One region of the Weizmannia sp. FSL K6-3076 genome, then DNA from elsewhere that is predicted to be linked to it. Evidence: riboswitches for the same ligand, from Rfam matches in the RefSeq annotation. Region 1 holds a riboswitch; each other region holds the start of a gene.
The links. A riboswitch is a leader RNA that binds a small molecule or an ion and turns the genes downstream of it on or off. The one in region 1 is predicted to bind S-adenosylmethionine.

Region 1 (4,186 bases):
AATTTTGGATTGCCGGCATTAAAATTATCACGTTGATCGTTTTTATCCTGCTTGGTGCGCTGATTTTATTCGGTTTATTCCCCGGGACATCTTCCACGCTGTCCAACTATACCGCGCACGGCGGCTTTTTTCCGAACGGGCTTCACGGTACGTTCAATGCTTTTCTGATCGTTATGTTTTCATACGGCGGGGCGGAACTGATCGGCGTTACCGTTTCGGAAACAAAAGACAGCGAGAAAGTGTTGCCGCGTGTGATTAAACAGACCGTTATTCGTGTCATGCTTTTTTATATTTTGCCAATCCTGGTCATTTGTGGCATTGTCCCGTGGAATCAGGTTTCTTCCGTGGAAAGCCCGTTTGTACAGGTATTCAGCCGCACAGGGATCCCCGCTGCCGCCCATGTGATGAATTTTGTGCTCTTGACGGCCGTTCTTTCTGCCGCCAATTCCGGCATTTATGCCACTTCACGCACACTGTTTAACATGGCACAGTCCGGAGAAGCGCCGCACGCCTTTTTAAAAATTTCCCGGAAAGGCGTCCCGCTCATTAGTATTTTGCTGACCTCACTGTTTATTTTAGCCGGCGTGATTCTGGCCTATCTTACGCCGAATGAGGTCATCAGCTATTTGATGACCATCCCGGGATTTACCGTCGTCCTTGTTTGGATCGCCATCTGCGCAGCCGAACTGCGGCTCCGGAAGTCGTATGCAAAATTGCCTTCCTTCCGTGTAAAAGGGTATCCTTTCATGGTCTGGATTGCGCTGCTTGCACTGGCAGGCATTTTCCTGTCCTTTTTGCTGGGCGGCGGAAACCCGATTGGAACAAGCGTCTGCCTTGCTATTTTAATCGTGCTCGTCGTCCTGTCACTGAGAATCAAAGGAAAGGAATAGGCTCCAGCCGGCTGTGTTGATAAAACCGGTCTTTTGGGCAGGGAGAGGACAGAAATACAACTGCGCGATAAGCGAGCACAAACAAGCGGTGTTGATAAAACCGGTTCCCTTGGCGGTGAGAGGACAGACACGGTGTGCACGGCGTGTCAAACTGCCAGAATGGGCGGCACGCCAACCCGTTTGGACTCTTTTTCGTTTTGTGAAGCAAATGAAAGCGGCCATGATGCCCCGCCTGGTTCTGAACCTGCTTTAAAAAAACCAATCAGCGTAAAGAAAAAAAACTCCCGACAGAGCGTGATCTGATAGGGAGTTTTTTTCTTTATCCCTCCATTCGGATAAATCCGATAAAAAAACTTGAAATAATTATATTGACTTCCATTTATTTTCTGATAAAATTTTAAACAACAAATAACTTATCAAGAGCGACGGAGGGATCTGGCCCGATGAAGTCCGGCAACCTGCAGCGAGCAGCAAGGTGCCAATTCCAGCAAAATGGGTACCATTTTGAAAGATAAGCGCTTATCCTTTACTCGCTGTCTTTCCGTAAAAATGGCGGAAAGTTTTTTATTTCTGCAAGGCCGGCCGTTTGAACCAGGATAGGCCCTGATGCGTATAATTCCTCTACATCAGGATGAATTAAATTTATGAATGAAGAAAGCGAGGAACTTGAACATGCAAAAATTAATTATCTTAGCACTTGTCGGCCTTGCCGCGCAATTGGTGGATGGATCTCTTGGAATGGGTTACGGGGTGACTTCAACCTCACTTTTGCTAGCTTTCGGGATTGCGCCGGCTGTCGCGTCAGCTTCTGTGCATTTGGCGGAAGTTTTTACAACGGCGGCTTCCGGAGTTTCACATATGAAATTTGGGAATGTCGATAAAGGGATCATTTGGAAACTGGTTGTACCTGGAGCTGTCGGCGCCTTTCTCGGGGCAACCGTGCTTAGCCATCTTCCTGCAAGCACATTAAAACCGTACATTTCTATTTTTCTGATCGCCCTTGGCCTCTATATTCTTACCCGGTTTCTGTTCAATACGCGCGGGGCGTCGAAAGTCAAAAAGCAAACCAGGTCAAACATATTTTTTATCCCACTTGGCTTTGTCGCAGGATTTTTTGATGCAACGGGGGGCGGTGGCTGGGGCCCTATCGCCACACCGGCTTTGCTGTCCAGAAATGACATCGAACCGCGGAAAGTGATCGGCTCGGTGGATACTAGTGAATTTGCTGTATCCTTGGCATCAAGCATCGGTTTCCTCTTATCCCTCGGCGCTATGCAAATTAACTGGATTTGGACGATCGCCCTCATGCTTGGCGGCCTGATCGCCGCGCCGATTGCAGCCTATCTGGTTAAAATTTTACCGGCTCATTTGCTGGCTGTCATTGTCAGCGGCATGATTGTGTTCAGCAACGTGCAAACTTTATTAAAAATGGCGGGCGCCGGTAGCGGCTGGTACGGCGTTACCTATACAGCCATTGCGGCAATATGGGCCATCCTCATTTTCTATACAATCAGAAGACACAAACGGGCAGTTGCCAGCGCCAGCGTAAGCGTCACAGAATAAGGAATGTTTTCGGGCAAGGGATCCATTGCCCGGATTGTTTTTACCTAAACAAATTTTGGCAAAGAATGAACATAGACGCTTCTATTTGAAGGAACAGTGCCTTTTTTGCTCGCTTCCTTAATGTAGAGGCGCTCTATGTTAAGAAACAACGTCTTTTTACCGCGCTTCCTTTACGTAGACGACCTCTATGTTAAGAAACAACATCTTTTTACCGAACTTTCTTAACGTAGACGGCCTCTATGTTAAGGAACAATATAATTTTTTCTCGCTTCCTTAATGTAGACATGCTCTATGTTAAGGAACAATGTCTTTTTACCTCGCTTCCTTAATGTAGACGCACTCTATGTTAAGAAACAACGTCTTTTTCGCTCGCTTCCTTTACGTAGACGGGCTCTATGTTAAGGAACAACGCCTTTTGACCTCGCTTCCTCAACATAGACGGCCTCTATGTTAAGGAACAACGTCTTTTTTGCTCGCTTTCTTAACGTAGACGGGCTCTATGTTAAGAAACAACACTTTTTTTGCTCGCTTCCTTAATGTAGACGTGCACTATGTTAAGGAACAATGTCTTTTTACCTCGCTTCCTTTACGTAGACAGCCTCTATGTTAAGAAACAACACCTTTTTTGCTCGCTTTCTTCACGTAGACGTACTCTATGTTAAGGAACAACGCAATTTTCGCTCGCTTCCTTAACGTAGCCGACCTCTATGTTAAGAAACAAAGCTATTTTCGCTCGCTTTCTTAACGTAGACGGGCTCTATGTTAAGGAACAACGACTTTTGACCTCGCTTCCTTAACGTAGACGGCCTCTATGTTAAGGAACAGCACCTTTTTCGCTCGCTTCCTTAACGTAGACGGCCTCTATGTTAAGGAACAAGGCAATTTTTGTTCGCTTCCTCAACATAGACGGCCTCTATGTTAAGAAACAACGACTTTTTTGCTCGCTTCCTTAACATAACCGGCCATGCCGCTACCATACAGCACCAGCAAAAAATGAAAAACCATCATAGCACACCTAAGTGAAGGCAGCCGCAAACTTCTTTTATTAACAAGTTCATACGAGAAGCGTTCTGCATGAAGACCGACCAAGAACTTTTTGCAAATCAAAAAACATGGCTTAACCCGCGCCCCGTCCGGTTTGCAACCCCTGTTTATGCCGCTGTCCGCCATGCCCGCTATCCCTCCCCCATCGGCGAAGTGTTTTATGTTTAAAATGTAAAACCTGTTTTGCTATAATTATATTTACTGGTATTTTCCATTTTTTGAACGGAAAGAACGGTGTGTCTATGAAAACATTGATTTCGTCGCTGCAATGGATGGCATTTATGATCGCCGGGTCGATCGCGGCCCCGATTGCCATTGCGGATGCTTTCCATTTCAGTGCAGGTGAGACTGCCCTGTTTGTGCAGCGGACGCTTTTTGTACTCGGGATCGGCGGCCTTTTGCAAGGAATTTTCGGCCACAGAATGCCCATCAATGAAGGGCCGGCCGGGTTGTGGTGGAGCGTGTTTGCCATTTATGCAGGGCTTGTCGGCAGCTTGTACAGTTCAAGCACTGAATCTCTGCAATATTTGGCAGGCGCACTGATTGTAACCGGCATCTTTTTCTTCCTGCTCGCTTTTACCGGACTTGTGGACCAATTAAATAAACTGTTTACGCCGGTAGTGACATTTATTTATTTGCTGTTGTTGGTGCTGCAGTTGAGCGGCTCTTTTATGAAAGGGATGCTCGGC
Region 2 (4,186 bases), 2.5 Mb from region 1:
TGCCGAAACTTAATAAATGCTTAAGACCTCCACGTCTCCGGCCATAAAAAAACGCCTGCACAAAGCAGACGAACCAACAAAAGCTCTTACCTGATGACAAACATCAATATACCGCTGGAAAATAAAAAACGCCTTAACTTTGGATGAAAGTTATGTGAAATCCCCCACAAATTATGATCTCGACAAAAATAACAAAATTTCATCAAAATCTTCGTGACAAATTGCCGCTTTTAGATAATAATAATGAAGACAGACTACTAAAACGAGGGATTCTATGGAGTCAAGAGTAGCGAAAAAAAAGAAAAAACGGTCAAGAGTCCGCTGGCGCAGAGTGTTCCTTATGCTCTTTTTACTGCTCATCGTCGCCGGCGCGGGTTACACAGCCTATCAATACTACGCTGGCGTTCATCAGACAGACCCGAATGATGCCTTAAATATGGACAATCTGGAATTTAACGGTAAAAAGGATGCAAATGGCCGCACCAATATTCTCCTTCTCGGAATTGATCGGCGCGGGCAAGAAGATTCAAGAACCGATACCATCATGATTGCCCAATATGACCCGAAGAATAACCAGGTGAAGCTCATTTCGATTATGCGTGACATTTATGCCGAAATTCCGGGGTATAGAAACTATAAAATTAACACAGCCTACTATCTTGGCAATCTGAAGAATCAAAAAAAGGGTGTTGAATTGCTGCGTCAAACACTCAAAACCAATTTTGACATTGATGTGCAATATTATGCACTTGTCGATTTCCAAGGTTTTGTTAAAATTGTCGATACCCTGGCGCCTCAAGGCATTGAAATGAACGTGGAACATAAAATGTCGGAAAACATCGGCTTGACGCTTTATCCTGGAAAACAGCTGATGCATGGGAAACAATTGCTCGCCTACGCACGATTCAGACATGACGCGCAAGGCGACTTTGGCCGGGTTGCCCGCCAGCAAAAAGTGCTTAAAGCGCTCCAATCTGAAGTTTTCAGCGTGAACGGTATCGCCAAAGCGCCGAAACTGCTTGGAACCATTCAGCCGTATATTGCCACCAATATGAGCAAAATGAACATTCTTGCGCTCGCCAAAGACGCCGTCGGAGGCAACCTCAAGGTAAAAACAATGACCGTACCGGTTGCCGGCACCTATACCAATGTCAGCTATCCGGGCGTCGGCGCCGCACTCGAAGTGGACAAAGAAAAAAATATAGAAGCCATCAAACAGTTTTTGGATGAATAACAGGGGCCGGTTCCGGCTCTTTTTTTTGTTGCAGACAGAAAGCCGTACCGGGAGCAAATTGTCCTTTTGGAGGGTTCAAAAAGACAAAAGAAAGCCGGACTAGGAGCAAATTGTCTTTTTGAAGGGTTCAAAAAGACAAAAGAGAGCCGTACCGGGAGCAAATTGTCCTTTTGGAGAGCTCTAAAAGACAAAAGAAAGCCGGACCAGGAGCAAATTGTCCTTTTGGAGAGCTCAAAAAGACAAAAGAGAGCTGGACCAGGAGCAAATTGTCCTTTTGGAGAGCTCAAAAAGACAAAAGAGAGTCGGATCAGGGGCGAATTGTCCTTTTGGAGGGCTCAAAAAGACAAAAGAAAGCCGGACCAAGAGCAAATTGTCTTTTTGAAGGGTTCAAAAAGAAAAAAGAGAGCCGTACCGGGAGCAAATTGTCTTTTTGGAGAGCTCAAAAAGACAAAAGAAAGCCGGACCAAGAGCAAATTGTCCTTTTGAAGGGCTCAAAAAGACAAAAGAAAGCCGGACCAAGAGCAAATTGTCTTTTTGAAGGGCCCAAAAAGACAAAAGAAAGCCGGACCAGGAGCAAATTGTCTTTTTGGAGAGTTCAAAAAGACAAAAGAAAGCCGTACCGGGAGCAAATTGTCTTTTTGGAGAGCTCAAAAAGACAAAAGAGAGTCGGACCAAGAGCAAATTGTCCTTTTGGAGAGCTCAAAAAGACAAAAGAAAGCCAATTAGACAATAGGGGCGAAACCGCATCCAATATGAATTTCAATTTCCCCCTTGTCATGTCACCCGAACAAGTGTAAAGTATAAATAAGTCAAAATTTTAAGTACGTTCAATTAAATAGCCTTATCAAGAGAGGCGGAGGGACTTGGCCCGATGAAACCTCAGCAACCAGCCATACGGCACGGTGCTAAATCCAACAGGTATACCTGAAAAGATAAGGAGCCATGTTATCATCTTGCCTCCTTTTCCGGGAGGCTTTTTTCATATCATGCAAAGGGAGTGTAAAAAGTTGGACTTTCTCGAAACGTTAAAAAACCGCATCCTTGTTGCGGACGGGGCAATGGGGACGCTGCTGTATGCATACGGCGCCGACACATGTTATGAGTCATTCAATCTGAGCCACCCGGAAGACATCCACGCGATCCACCGCGCCTATATCGAAGCTGGCGCATCGGTCATCCAGACCAACACGTACAGTGCCAACTATATCAAGCTTGCACAGTATGGACTGGATGAAAAAGTAAAAGACATCAACAAAGCGGCCGTCCGGATTGCAAAAGAGGCGGCAAACCGTGACACATTTATACTCGGCACAGTCGGCGGTATCCGCGGCCAGCGCAAAACCGAAGCAACACTTGCCGAAATCAAGCGTACGTTCCGCGAGCAGATTTTTCACCTCCTGGACGAAGGAGTTGATGCCCTGCTTTTGGAAACGTATTTTGACGCGGAAGAACTGTATACGGTCGTTGACATTGCGAAAAAAGAAGCGGATGTCCCGGTCATCGCCCAGTTCTCGCTTATCGAACCGGGCGTGCTCCAAAACGGAACCCCGGTCCGCGACGCGTTCAAGGAACTTGAAAACCGCGGCGCCGATGTGACCGGCCTGAACTGCCGGCTCGGCCCGCACCACATGATCCAGGCGTTCGAAGAAATCCCGATACCGAAGCGTGCCTTTTTGTCCGCATACCCGAATGCGAGTCTTTTAGATTACGAGGAAGGCCGGTTCACGTTCACAAATAACGCCGATTATTTTAAAACATGCGCCGAAAAACTGGTCGAACAGGGTGTGCGTCTGATCGGCGGCTGCTGCGGCACGACCCCAGCTCACATCAAAGCAATCGCAGACGGGGTGCAGGGGCTTTTGCCTGTCACAGAAAAAACGGTCCGCCCACCGAAAATTGAAATCGCAGCCGCCCCGGCGCAGCACGAACCACCGTTGCATGAAATCGTAAAAAAGCGCCGCTCTGTCATTGTCGAATTGGATACGCCGAAAACGCTGAACACGACTCGCTTTTTTGAAGGGGCAAAAGCGCTGCACGACGCCGGCATCGATGCCTTGACAATGGCCGACAACTCGCTTGCAAGCCCGCGCATCAGCAACACAGCGATTGCTTCAATTTTAAAAGAGAAACATGGCATCCGGCCGCTTGTTCATATTACATGCCGTGATCGTAATTTGATCGGGCTGCAGTCGCACTTAATGGGCCTTGCTGCGCTCGGGATTGACCAGGTGCTTGCCATCACGGGGGATCCGACAAAAATCGGCGACTTCCCGGGAGCGACGAGCGTATACGATTTGTCATCCATGGAACTGATCGCAATGATCAAGCAATTCAATGATGGCATCTCCCATTCCGGCAAATCGCTTCACAGGAAAACGAATTTTTCCGTCGCGGCTGCATTTAACCCGAACGTCCGCAATCTTGATAAAACGGTCGGGAGGTTGGAGCGCAAAATCCGCCACGGTGCCGATTATTTTATCACCCAGCCTGTGTTCAGCACGGAAAAAATCGAGCAAATCCATGAAGCAACGAAGCATTTGGACGCGCCGATCTATCTTGGCATTATGCCGCTTACCAGCTACCGGAACGCGGTCTTTCTGCACAATGAAGTGCCGGGCATCAAACTGACGGATGAAATTTTGGCGGCGATGGAAAAAACAAATGGCGACCCTGCAAAAGCGCGTGAAGAAAGCCTTGCGATCAGCCGTAACTTGATCGATGCGGCCCTCGCCTATTTCAACGGCATTTACCTGATTACGCCGCTCGAACGCTATGAACTCACAGTGGAATGCACGCGCTACATCCACGAAAAAACAGCAGTGCGAGGCGCAGGCATTGTCTGAGACTGCAACGAAAAGAGTACAGGCGGATTCATTGAAGTGAAACTTTGATAGCACTGTCCAATTGCAAGATTAAGAAAAGAGCTCAAGAAGACAAAACGAAACCTTGACC
Region 3 (4,186 bases), 2.0 Mb from region 1:
AAAATGTCGCTGAGTGAACAAAAGAGCATCCTGGCTGACCAAAAAGCTTCCATTGAAAAAGCCATTGCGTTTGCGAAAAAGCAAGCGGAGGAAGAAAGAAAGGCTGCAGCAAAAGCAGATGCAGCAGCAAAGGCACAAACGAATGCAGGATCAACAGGATCAGCAGGATCAAACGCAGGGACAACCCGCTCTGCATCGGTCAAGTCAAGTTCCGGGAGCCATTCCGGCGGATCCCTTCCGCAAGTATCTTCCGGGTCCTTTACGCGACCGGCATCCGGATATATTTCATCTGAATTCGGCGGGCGTTCCGGCGGGTTCCATCCGGGCATTGACATTGCCAACAGCATCGGGACACCGGTTGTCGCTGCAGCCGACGGTGTCGTGTTCAGGGCGTACCACTCTTCTTCATACGGGAATTGCGTCATGATCACCCACTATATTAACGGGAAGTTGTACACAACCGTTTATGCCCATTTGAGCTCGTACAGCGTCAGCACCGGGCAGCACGTCAGCAAAGGGCAGCAGATCGGAGCAATGGGAAATACCGGGGAATCAACAGGACCGCATCTTCACTTTGAAATTTATAACGGCCGCTGGACACCACCGCCACATACCGGTGCCCAAAACCCGAGAAACTATGTTAACTTTTAATAAGGACGAAAAAAAGAACCGTATCCATTGGTGCGGTTCTTTTTGCATGCAATGGCAGGGAAAGTGCTGTACGATAGGTAAGGCGCAAATATTATGGTATGATACAATTGTTATTTTTGCTGCGCAAACATATCCTATATCAATTCCAAAACACTTCACCGTGTTCCCGGATACCGGCCGGGAACAAACCTCAAGCAGGAACAAAGGGTGTACGAAAAGGAGAACGCAATGATTATAACGGTACTACTGGTTATCTTGTTTCTTTTGAATTTTATTCTGGCGGGAACCGTTATTTTCCTGGAACGGCGAGATGTCGGCGCAACTTGGGCATGGCTTTTGGTGCTATTATTCCTGCCGATTGCCGGCTTTATCCTGTATTTGGTATTCGGGCAAAATTTAAGCCGCCGGAAAATTTTTGACTGGAAGGTACAGGAGAAGATCGGCATTAAAGAAATTTCCCAGCAGCAAATTGAACTGCTGCGCGAAAACCGGTTTCCGTTTCATGATGAGCGGACAATCCAGTACAAGGATCTCGTTTATATGCTGCTGATGAATGACGGGGCAATCCTTTCCCAGGACAATCACGTCGATATATTTACAGACGGCAGGAAAAAATTCGAGGCTTTATTTGAAGACATCCGGAATGCAAAAGACAGTATTCATCTTGTATATTATATTTTCCGGAATGACCGCCTCGGCCATGAATTGATTGAACTGCTGTCGCAAAAAGCAAGAGAAGGCGTAAAGGTGCGGCTGCTTTATGATGATATGGGGTCGCGGATGCTGTTCCGCCGCAAATTTTTCCGGCCGCTTGTTGTTGCTGGTGGGGAAGTGGCGTCCTTTTTTCCTGCCCGGATCCCGCTCGTCAATTTGCGCGTCAATTTCAGGAATCACCGGAAATTGGCGATTATTGATGGGCAGATCGGATATATCGGCGGTTTTAATGTCGGGGATGAGTATCTTGGCCTGAATAAGAAATTCGGTTACTGGCGGGATACGCATCTACGGATTGTAGGGAGTGCTGTTTATGCCATGCAGACCCGCTTTATTTTGGACTGGAATCAGGCGTCACCGCATGATGTAAGAGATGAAGAACGTTATTTCCCGGTCATCCCATCGCAGGGTGAAACCGATATCCAAATCGTCTCAAGCGGCCCCGATTCTGAATGGGAGCAGATTAAAAACAGCTATATTAAAATGATCAATTCCGCCAAAAAATATATTTATTTGCAAACACCGTATTTTATTCCGGATGACAGCCTCCTGAATGCGCTGACGCTTGCCGCCTTATCCGGAGTGGATGTTCGGATTATGATTCCAAATAAACCGGATCATATGTTTGTCTATTGGGCGACGCTTTCCAACATCGGCCAGCTGTTAAAAACGGGCGTCAAAGTGTACATTTATCAAAAAGGGTTCATCCATGCGAAAATGATTGTCGTAGACGGGAAAATTGCTTCCGTTGGGACGGCCAATATCGATGTGCGCAGTTTCCGTCTCAATTTTGAAGTGAACGCCGTGCTGTACGACCGTGAGCTTTCCGGCACACTTGCCGGCGTTTTCCGGGACGATATGGCCGAATCAACCGAATTAACGCTCCATGATTACCAGAACCGGCCGCTTTATGTGCGGTTTAAAGAGTCCATTTCCCGGCTATTGTCGCCAATATTGTAGAAGAAAAAGAAAATTTTTTCAAAAAAAGGTTGACGGTTTGCCATTGTTCTTCTATAATCTTAAACAATAAGTCATTCAAAATTGAATTATGAAAAGAAACTCTTATCGAGAGCGGCGGAGGGACTAGGCCCTGCGAAGCCCGGCAACCTTCAGGCATTTGCCTGAAAAGGTGCTAATTCCTACAGACATGCGTCTGAAAGATAAGGGAGGAACTTACATACATTGTAACCCTCTTCCCTTACGAAGAGGGTTTTTTCATTTCCTCTTCCATCTTTCACGAAAAAATTTTAAAAAATCAGGAGGCTTTAAAATGACACAACCATCATTCCAACCGGAAACTTTATTGTTGCACGGCGGCCAGGAACCGGACCCGGCGACAGGATCGCGCGCCGTACCGGTATACCGGACGACTTCTTACGTTTTTCCGGATACAGAACATGCGGAGGGCGTCTTCAATTTATCAAAAGAAGGTTTCATTTATTCCCGTCTCGGCAATCCGACTGTGGATGTTTTTGAAAAACGTGTTGCTGCACTGGAAGGCGGAACAGCGGCTGTCGGTTTATCATCCGGCGCATCGGCCATTGCCTTTTCCATTTTGAACATCGTGCGTGCGGGTGATGACATCGTATCCGCCAGCAATCTTTACGGCGGCACCTATAATTTGTTTGCTGTGACATTGCCGAAATACGGCATTAACGTCAAGTTTGTGGACGGGTCCGACCCTGAAGCGTTCCGCCAGGCGATCACCCCGAAAACAAAAGCATTGTACGCGGAAATTATCGGCAACCCAAGCCTGCAGGTGCTCGACGTGGAAAAAGTGGCGGAAGTGGCCCATGAAAACGGTATTCCTTTGATTGTCGACAACACGTTTGCTTCTCCGTATGGTGCGAATCCGATCAAATGGGGCGCGGACGTGGTTGTCCATTCGGCGACAAAATGGATCGGCGGGCACGGAACGGCGATCGGCGGTGTTGCCGTTGACGGCGGGTGTTTTGACTGGAACACAGACAAATTCCCGGACTTTAGCGAACCGGATCCGAGCTATCACGGCTTGCGCTACGGCGTCGACACGGCACAGGCTGCGTTCGCCACAAAACTTCGCGTTCAGCTTTTGCGCGACTTCGGGCCTGCTTTAAGCCCGGACAACGCCTTTTTATTCCTGCAAGGGCTTGAAACGCTGCATCTGCGTGTGGAAAGGCATAACGAAAATGCATTGAAAGTCGCGGAATTTCTGAAAAACCATCCAGATGTTGCTTGGGTCAATTACCCGGGCCTTGAAGACCATCCGTCCCATGAGCTGGCGCAAAAATATTTGAACGGCGGTTACGGCTCCATTGTCAACTTTGGTGTGAAAGGCGGCCGGGAAACAGGAAGACGCGTGATCGACAATATTAAGCTGTGGTCGCATGTAGCGAATGTCGGCGACGCGAAATCGCTGATCATCCACCCGGCAACGACTACGCATTCGCAGCTGAGCGATGAAGAACTGGAAAAATCAGGGGTCACAGGCGATTTGATCCGCCTGTCCGTCGGGCTTGAAGCCGTCGAAGATTTGACAGCCGACCTCGATCAGGCCATTACAAAAGCAACAGCCGTTACAGCCCGGTAAAAGCGGGGAGCGGGTCCGGCAGATTCGTGCGAAGGCCGCCATGCGAATGCCAACAGGCGATCCGGAAAACTTATACGATGTTCTGGGCTGATCCCATTGAACAATGTTGCGGCCCGGACGGTCTGCATACCTGATCCAGATCGGGAGCTTCTGGATACCGGCTGCACCGAATACTGTCGGACCGCTTGACCGTTTTAAATGAACAAAACGCTTCAGAGGCGAAAGAGCGCTAGATGTAGGGAGGAGTTTGGA
Region 4 (4,186 bases), 2.3 Mb from region 1:
AAGATCTTGTGAATTAACGGGGGAGGGATTGTTTTGTTAAGGGTAAACAATGTGTCAGTAGAGATAGAGAAGTCAAAAATTTTGGAAGATATAAGTTTTTCTGCTGAACCAGGGGAGATTATTGGCCTGGTTGCTCCAAATGGATCCGGCAAGACGACGCTTTTAAATGCGATATCCAACCTGATTCCTGCTTCAAAAGGCGAAATTAGTATTTACGGCATGAATTATAAAATGCATCGGGAAAAAATCCTTAAAAAAATATTTTTTTTGCAAGACCATACAGTATTGTATCCAAATTTAACAGGGAGAGAGCATTTAAAACTTGTACAAAGATTATGGGAGAGCAAACAAGAATGTGGCGCTGTTATTGAAAAATTAAGCATGGGTTCCTATATCGACAAAAGGGTTTCAAAATATTCGCTTGGCATGCAGCAAAGGCTGCTATTTGGGATGTGCTTGATCAGTTCTTGTGATTTGCTATTGATGGACGAGCCGATGAATGGGCTGGACCCATCCAATATTAAACTGATAAGCAAATCCATTAAGCAACTTAGAGATGAAAATAAAATTGTATTTTTTTCTTCCCATATTCTGAACAATGTTGATGAATTATGTGATCGTGTCATCTTTTTAAAGCAAGGAAGAATGGTTTACGAAAGCAGAAAAAATAATCCGGACTTTAATAAATACATCATCATTAAGTTAGAGAATGGGAATGATGCGGATAAAGTTCTTTCCCTATTTAAAGATGAAGAAATTAAAAATGCCACAGCCAATGAAGTATGGGCGGAGATAGATTCGAGTAAAAGCTCCTTTGTGGTAAATCAGGCATTCGAACAAGACATGAAATTTAAATCATTTTTCATAGGGCAAAAAGGCAGCCAACTAATTTATGAGGAAATATACGAAGGTGAAGATAAATGGGGCTAATCAAATTAGAGACATTGCGATTCATTAGAAATAAAAAAAATTTGACTGTTTTTATTGCTGCTATTTTGATTGTTTTCATTTTGTTTGCAATTACTTTCGTGGGAGCAAAGAGAATGGACCCGCTCAATGAATATCAGGATAACAAATCCTCACTGGAAAATGCCATTTCACACATGGAATCAAATCCAAATAAGAGTGAAGCAAAGAAGAAAGCACTTGCGGGTTTGCAGGAGGAGTTACGCCTTCGTACAGAACAAATACAAGCTCATGAAGCAGGGGATTGGAAGCAAGAACTGAAATTGCAGATCGCTTTAGATAAAAAATTAATTGCTGGGATTAATGCCGGAACAATTGTTTTTGGTAATAAAAAAATTGTTCCGCAGACAGAAAAAGCAATACAGCTCAATACCATTCTGCTTAAACAAAATATTCATCCGGTAATAGAGTCGTTCGAAACCCCGGGTATTAACTTTACATATCGTATTCTTTTTTACGTATTCCCGTTCTTAATGCCTCTTCTCATTGCAGTTTTAATTGGTGATATTTCAACAAGAGACAAACAAGGCGGTATTAATCATTTTGTAAATGTTTTGCCAGTGAAGCTCAAGAAAATATTGGATGCGAGAATCTTCACTTCATTTGTTTACAGCCTTGCCATCACGATTGTTATCCTGGTTGTTGCGCTCATTATTGGTAGCATCATAAGCCATTTGGGGAGTTGGAAGTACCCTGTGGCGATCAATTTAAACGGGACAGAAGTATTGTGGATTTCAATTGCCCGGTTTTTGGGCAGATCGCTTTTACTAATCCTATGTCTTCTATTATTTATTTCTGTTTTCACGCAGTTTTTAAATACCTTTATTCGAAATCAATTGCTTCTGATGCTCGTTTTGGTGGCTTGTTTTTGTTTTGAGGAAATGATGAGCGGATTTAAGACAAAGTTGTATGCTGTTATGCATATCATCCCTTTTACATTTGTGGATGTGCCGAATATAGTGAATGGAGAAAGTGCAGCAAAATTCAGGAATGAGTATATCAATACTACAGACGGAGTCATTACGCTTCTCCTTTCATCTTTGCTGTTTTATTTTCTCACCATATGGATTATCCATAAGAAAAACAAAATTTAAAAAAAGCTTGACGAATCCGAAAAAAAGGGATAAATTGAACGTAAGCAATTTTTAGGTTCGTTGTGTAATTTCTTTTGCGGCGTTGATGGCAAATTTCATATTGGTGTTTTCTTATCAAGAGAGGTTGAGGGAATGGCCCGATGAAGCCTCAGCAACCTTCAATGCTTTTACGCGTTGAAAAGGTGCTAAGTCCTGCAAGTTATGGGATCATAACTTGAAAGATAAGAAGATGGTTCATGCACGAAAGGAATGGCCTTCTTCTTATTGGAGAAGGCTTTTTGATTTTAAGTGAGGGAGTGTCCATCATGTATCATACAGAAACAAAACTTGCACAAATCGGAAACCGCAGTGACCGCGTGACAGGTGCGGTGAACCCGCCTGTTTATTTTTCTACCGCTTACCGCCACGAAGGCATTGGGCAGTCAACCGGTTTCGATTATTCCCGTACCGGCAACCCGACGCGCCAGTTGCTTGAAGAAGCGATTGCGGATCTGGAGGGCGGGGACCGCGGGTTTGCGTGCAGTTCCGGCATGGCTGCGATTTTCACTGTTTTATCTTTGTTCCAGGCCGGCGATGAGTGGATTGTGAGTGATGATTTATATGGCGGCACCTACCGCCTGCTGGAGCAGGGATATAAAAAATGGGGGCTTTGTTGTAAGTACGTGAATACGTGCAACCCGGAAAATATTGAACAAGAAATCACCCCGAAAACGAAAGCCATTTTCCTCGAAACGCCGACAAACCCCCTCATGCAGCAGACGGATATCGGCGCAGTGGCTGAAATTGCGAAAAGGCACGGAATCCTGCTGATTGTAGACAATACTTTTTACACCCCGCTTTTGCAGCAGCCGATTAAAGAAGGCGCTGATATTGTAGTCCATAGCGCGACGAAATATCTTGGCGGGCATAACGACGTGCTGGCCGGTCTGATCGTGGCAAAGGGTGCTGAACTTTGCGAGCAGCTTTTTCTGTACCATAACGGTGCCGGCGCCACCCTCAGTCCGTTTGATTCGTGGCTTCTGATGCGCGGCATGAAAACGCTGGCGCTTAGGATGGAAAAACACGAAAAAAATGCAAAAGCTGTGGCGGCATTTTTAAGCGCGCATCCGGATGTAAAAGATGTGCTGTATCCGGGCCGCGGCGGGATGCTTTCTTTCCGTGTAAAAGAAGAATCATGGGTCGACCCGTTTTTACGCGGCCTGTCTTTGATTACATTTGCCGAAAGCCTCGGTGGGACGGAAAGTTTTATCACTTACCCGGCTACACAGACGCATGCCGACATTCCGGAAGAAAAACGGATTGCTTCAGGCGTAGACAATTGCCTTTTGCGCTTTTCAGTCGGAATTGAAAATGAACGCGATTTGCTTGCAGATATTGAAAAAGCTTTTGCCAACATTCACGAAGGGGTGCAAACACGATGACAAATGAAGATTATTCTTTTCAAACGAGGCTTTTACATAACAGCCATAAAATAGACCCGGCGACCGGTGCTGTGAGTGTACCGATCCAGCATGCTTCGACATACCACCAGGCGGACATTGACCAGTTCGGTAAATACGATTACAGCCGCTCGCTCAATCCAACGAGGGAAGCGCTCGAGGATGTCATCGCCGAACTCGAAGGCGGTGTCAAAGGTTTCGCGTTTGCTTCCGGGATGGCGGCGATTTCAACCGCGTTTCTGCTTTTGTCGGCGGGCGACCATGTTGTCATCACCGAAGATGTGTATGGCGGCACGTTCCGGATGGTGACAGAAGTCCTGACCCGGCTTGGTATTGAACATACATTTGTAGATATGACCAACCTTGAAGAAGTGCGGCAGGCCGTCCGCCCGAACACGAAGGCTTTTTATGTGGAAACCCCTTCAAACCCGCTTTTAAAAGTGACGGATATCCGTGCGGTGAGTGAACTGGCAAAGGAAACCGGGGCGCTCACCTTTGTCGACAACACCTTTTTAACGCCTGCCCTGCAGCGCCCGCTTGAACTCGGGGCGGATATCGTGCTGCACAGCGCGACGAAATTTTTAGCAGGGCACAGCGATGTCGTTGCTGGGCTTGCGGTTGTAAAAGATGAAGCATTGGCAGCGCGCCTCGGATTTTTGCAAAATTCATTCGGGGCGGTGCTCGGCG

Region 2: it holds a riboswitch for S-adenosylmethionine, as region 1 does, so the genes downstream of both, NSS95_RS01705 (bifunctional homocysteine S-methyltransferase/methylenetetrahydrofolate reductase) here and NSS95_RS13630 (sulfite exporter TauE/SafE family protein) in region 1, are expected to answer to the same signal.
Region 3: it holds a riboswitch for S-adenosylmethionine, as region 1 does, so the genes downstream of both, NSS95_RS03765 (O-acetylhomoserine aminocarboxypropyltransferase/cysteine synthase family protein) here and NSS95_RS13630 (sulfite exporter TauE/SafE family protein) in region 1, are expected to answer to the same signal.
Region 4: it holds a riboswitch for S-adenosylmethionine, as region 1 does, so the genes downstream of both, NSS95_RS02735 (methionine biosynthesis PLP-dependent protein) here and NSS95_RS13630 (sulfite exporter TauE/SafE family protein) in region 1, are expected to answer to the same signal.

The regions. Positions count from the first base shown of each region.
Region 1 covers NZ_JBBOWU010000001.1:2,858,170-2,862,355, forward strand. The annotation lists gene NSS95_RS13625 (amino acid permease) at 1-890, shown strand, start outside; SAM riboswitch class I at 1,301-1,408, shown strand; gene NSS95_RS13630 (sulfite exporter TauE/SafE family protein) at 1,563-2,453, shown strand; gene NSS95_RS13635 (hypothetical protein) at 3,372-3,623, opposite strand; gene NSS95_RS13640 (purine/pyrimidine permease) at 3,740-4,186, shown strand, end outside.
Region 2 covers NZ_JBBOWU010000001.1:360,772-364,957, forward strand. The annotation lists gene NSS95_RS01695 (LCP family protein) at 275-1,234, shown strand; gene NSS95_RS01700 (hypothetical protein) at 1,405-2,031, shown strand; SAM riboswitch class I at 2,073-2,173, shown strand; gene NSS95_RS01705 (bifunctional homocysteine S-methyltransferase/methylenetetrahydrofolate reductase) at 2,242-4,077, shown strand.
Region 3 covers NZ_JBBOWU010000001.1:854,196-858,381, forward strand. The annotation lists gene NSS95_RS03755 (murein hydrolase activator EnvC family protein) at 1-651, shown strand, start outside; gene cls (cardiolipin synthase) at 880-2,325, shown strand; SAM riboswitch class I at 2,425-2,532, shown strand; gene NSS95_RS03765 (O-acetylhomoserine aminocarboxypropyltransferase/cysteine synthase family protein) at 2,636-3,934, shown strand.
Region 4 covers NZ_JBBOWU010000001.1:598,355-602,540, forward strand. The annotation lists gene NSS95_RS02725 (ABC transporter ATP-binding protein) at 34-930, shown strand; gene NSS95_RS02730 (ABC transporter permease) at 921-2,060, shown strand; SAM riboswitch class I at 2,169-2,288, shown strand; gene NSS95_RS02735 (methionine biosynthesis PLP-dependent protein) at 2,366-3,481, shown strand; gene metC (cystathionine beta-lyase) at 3,478-4,186, shown strand, end outside.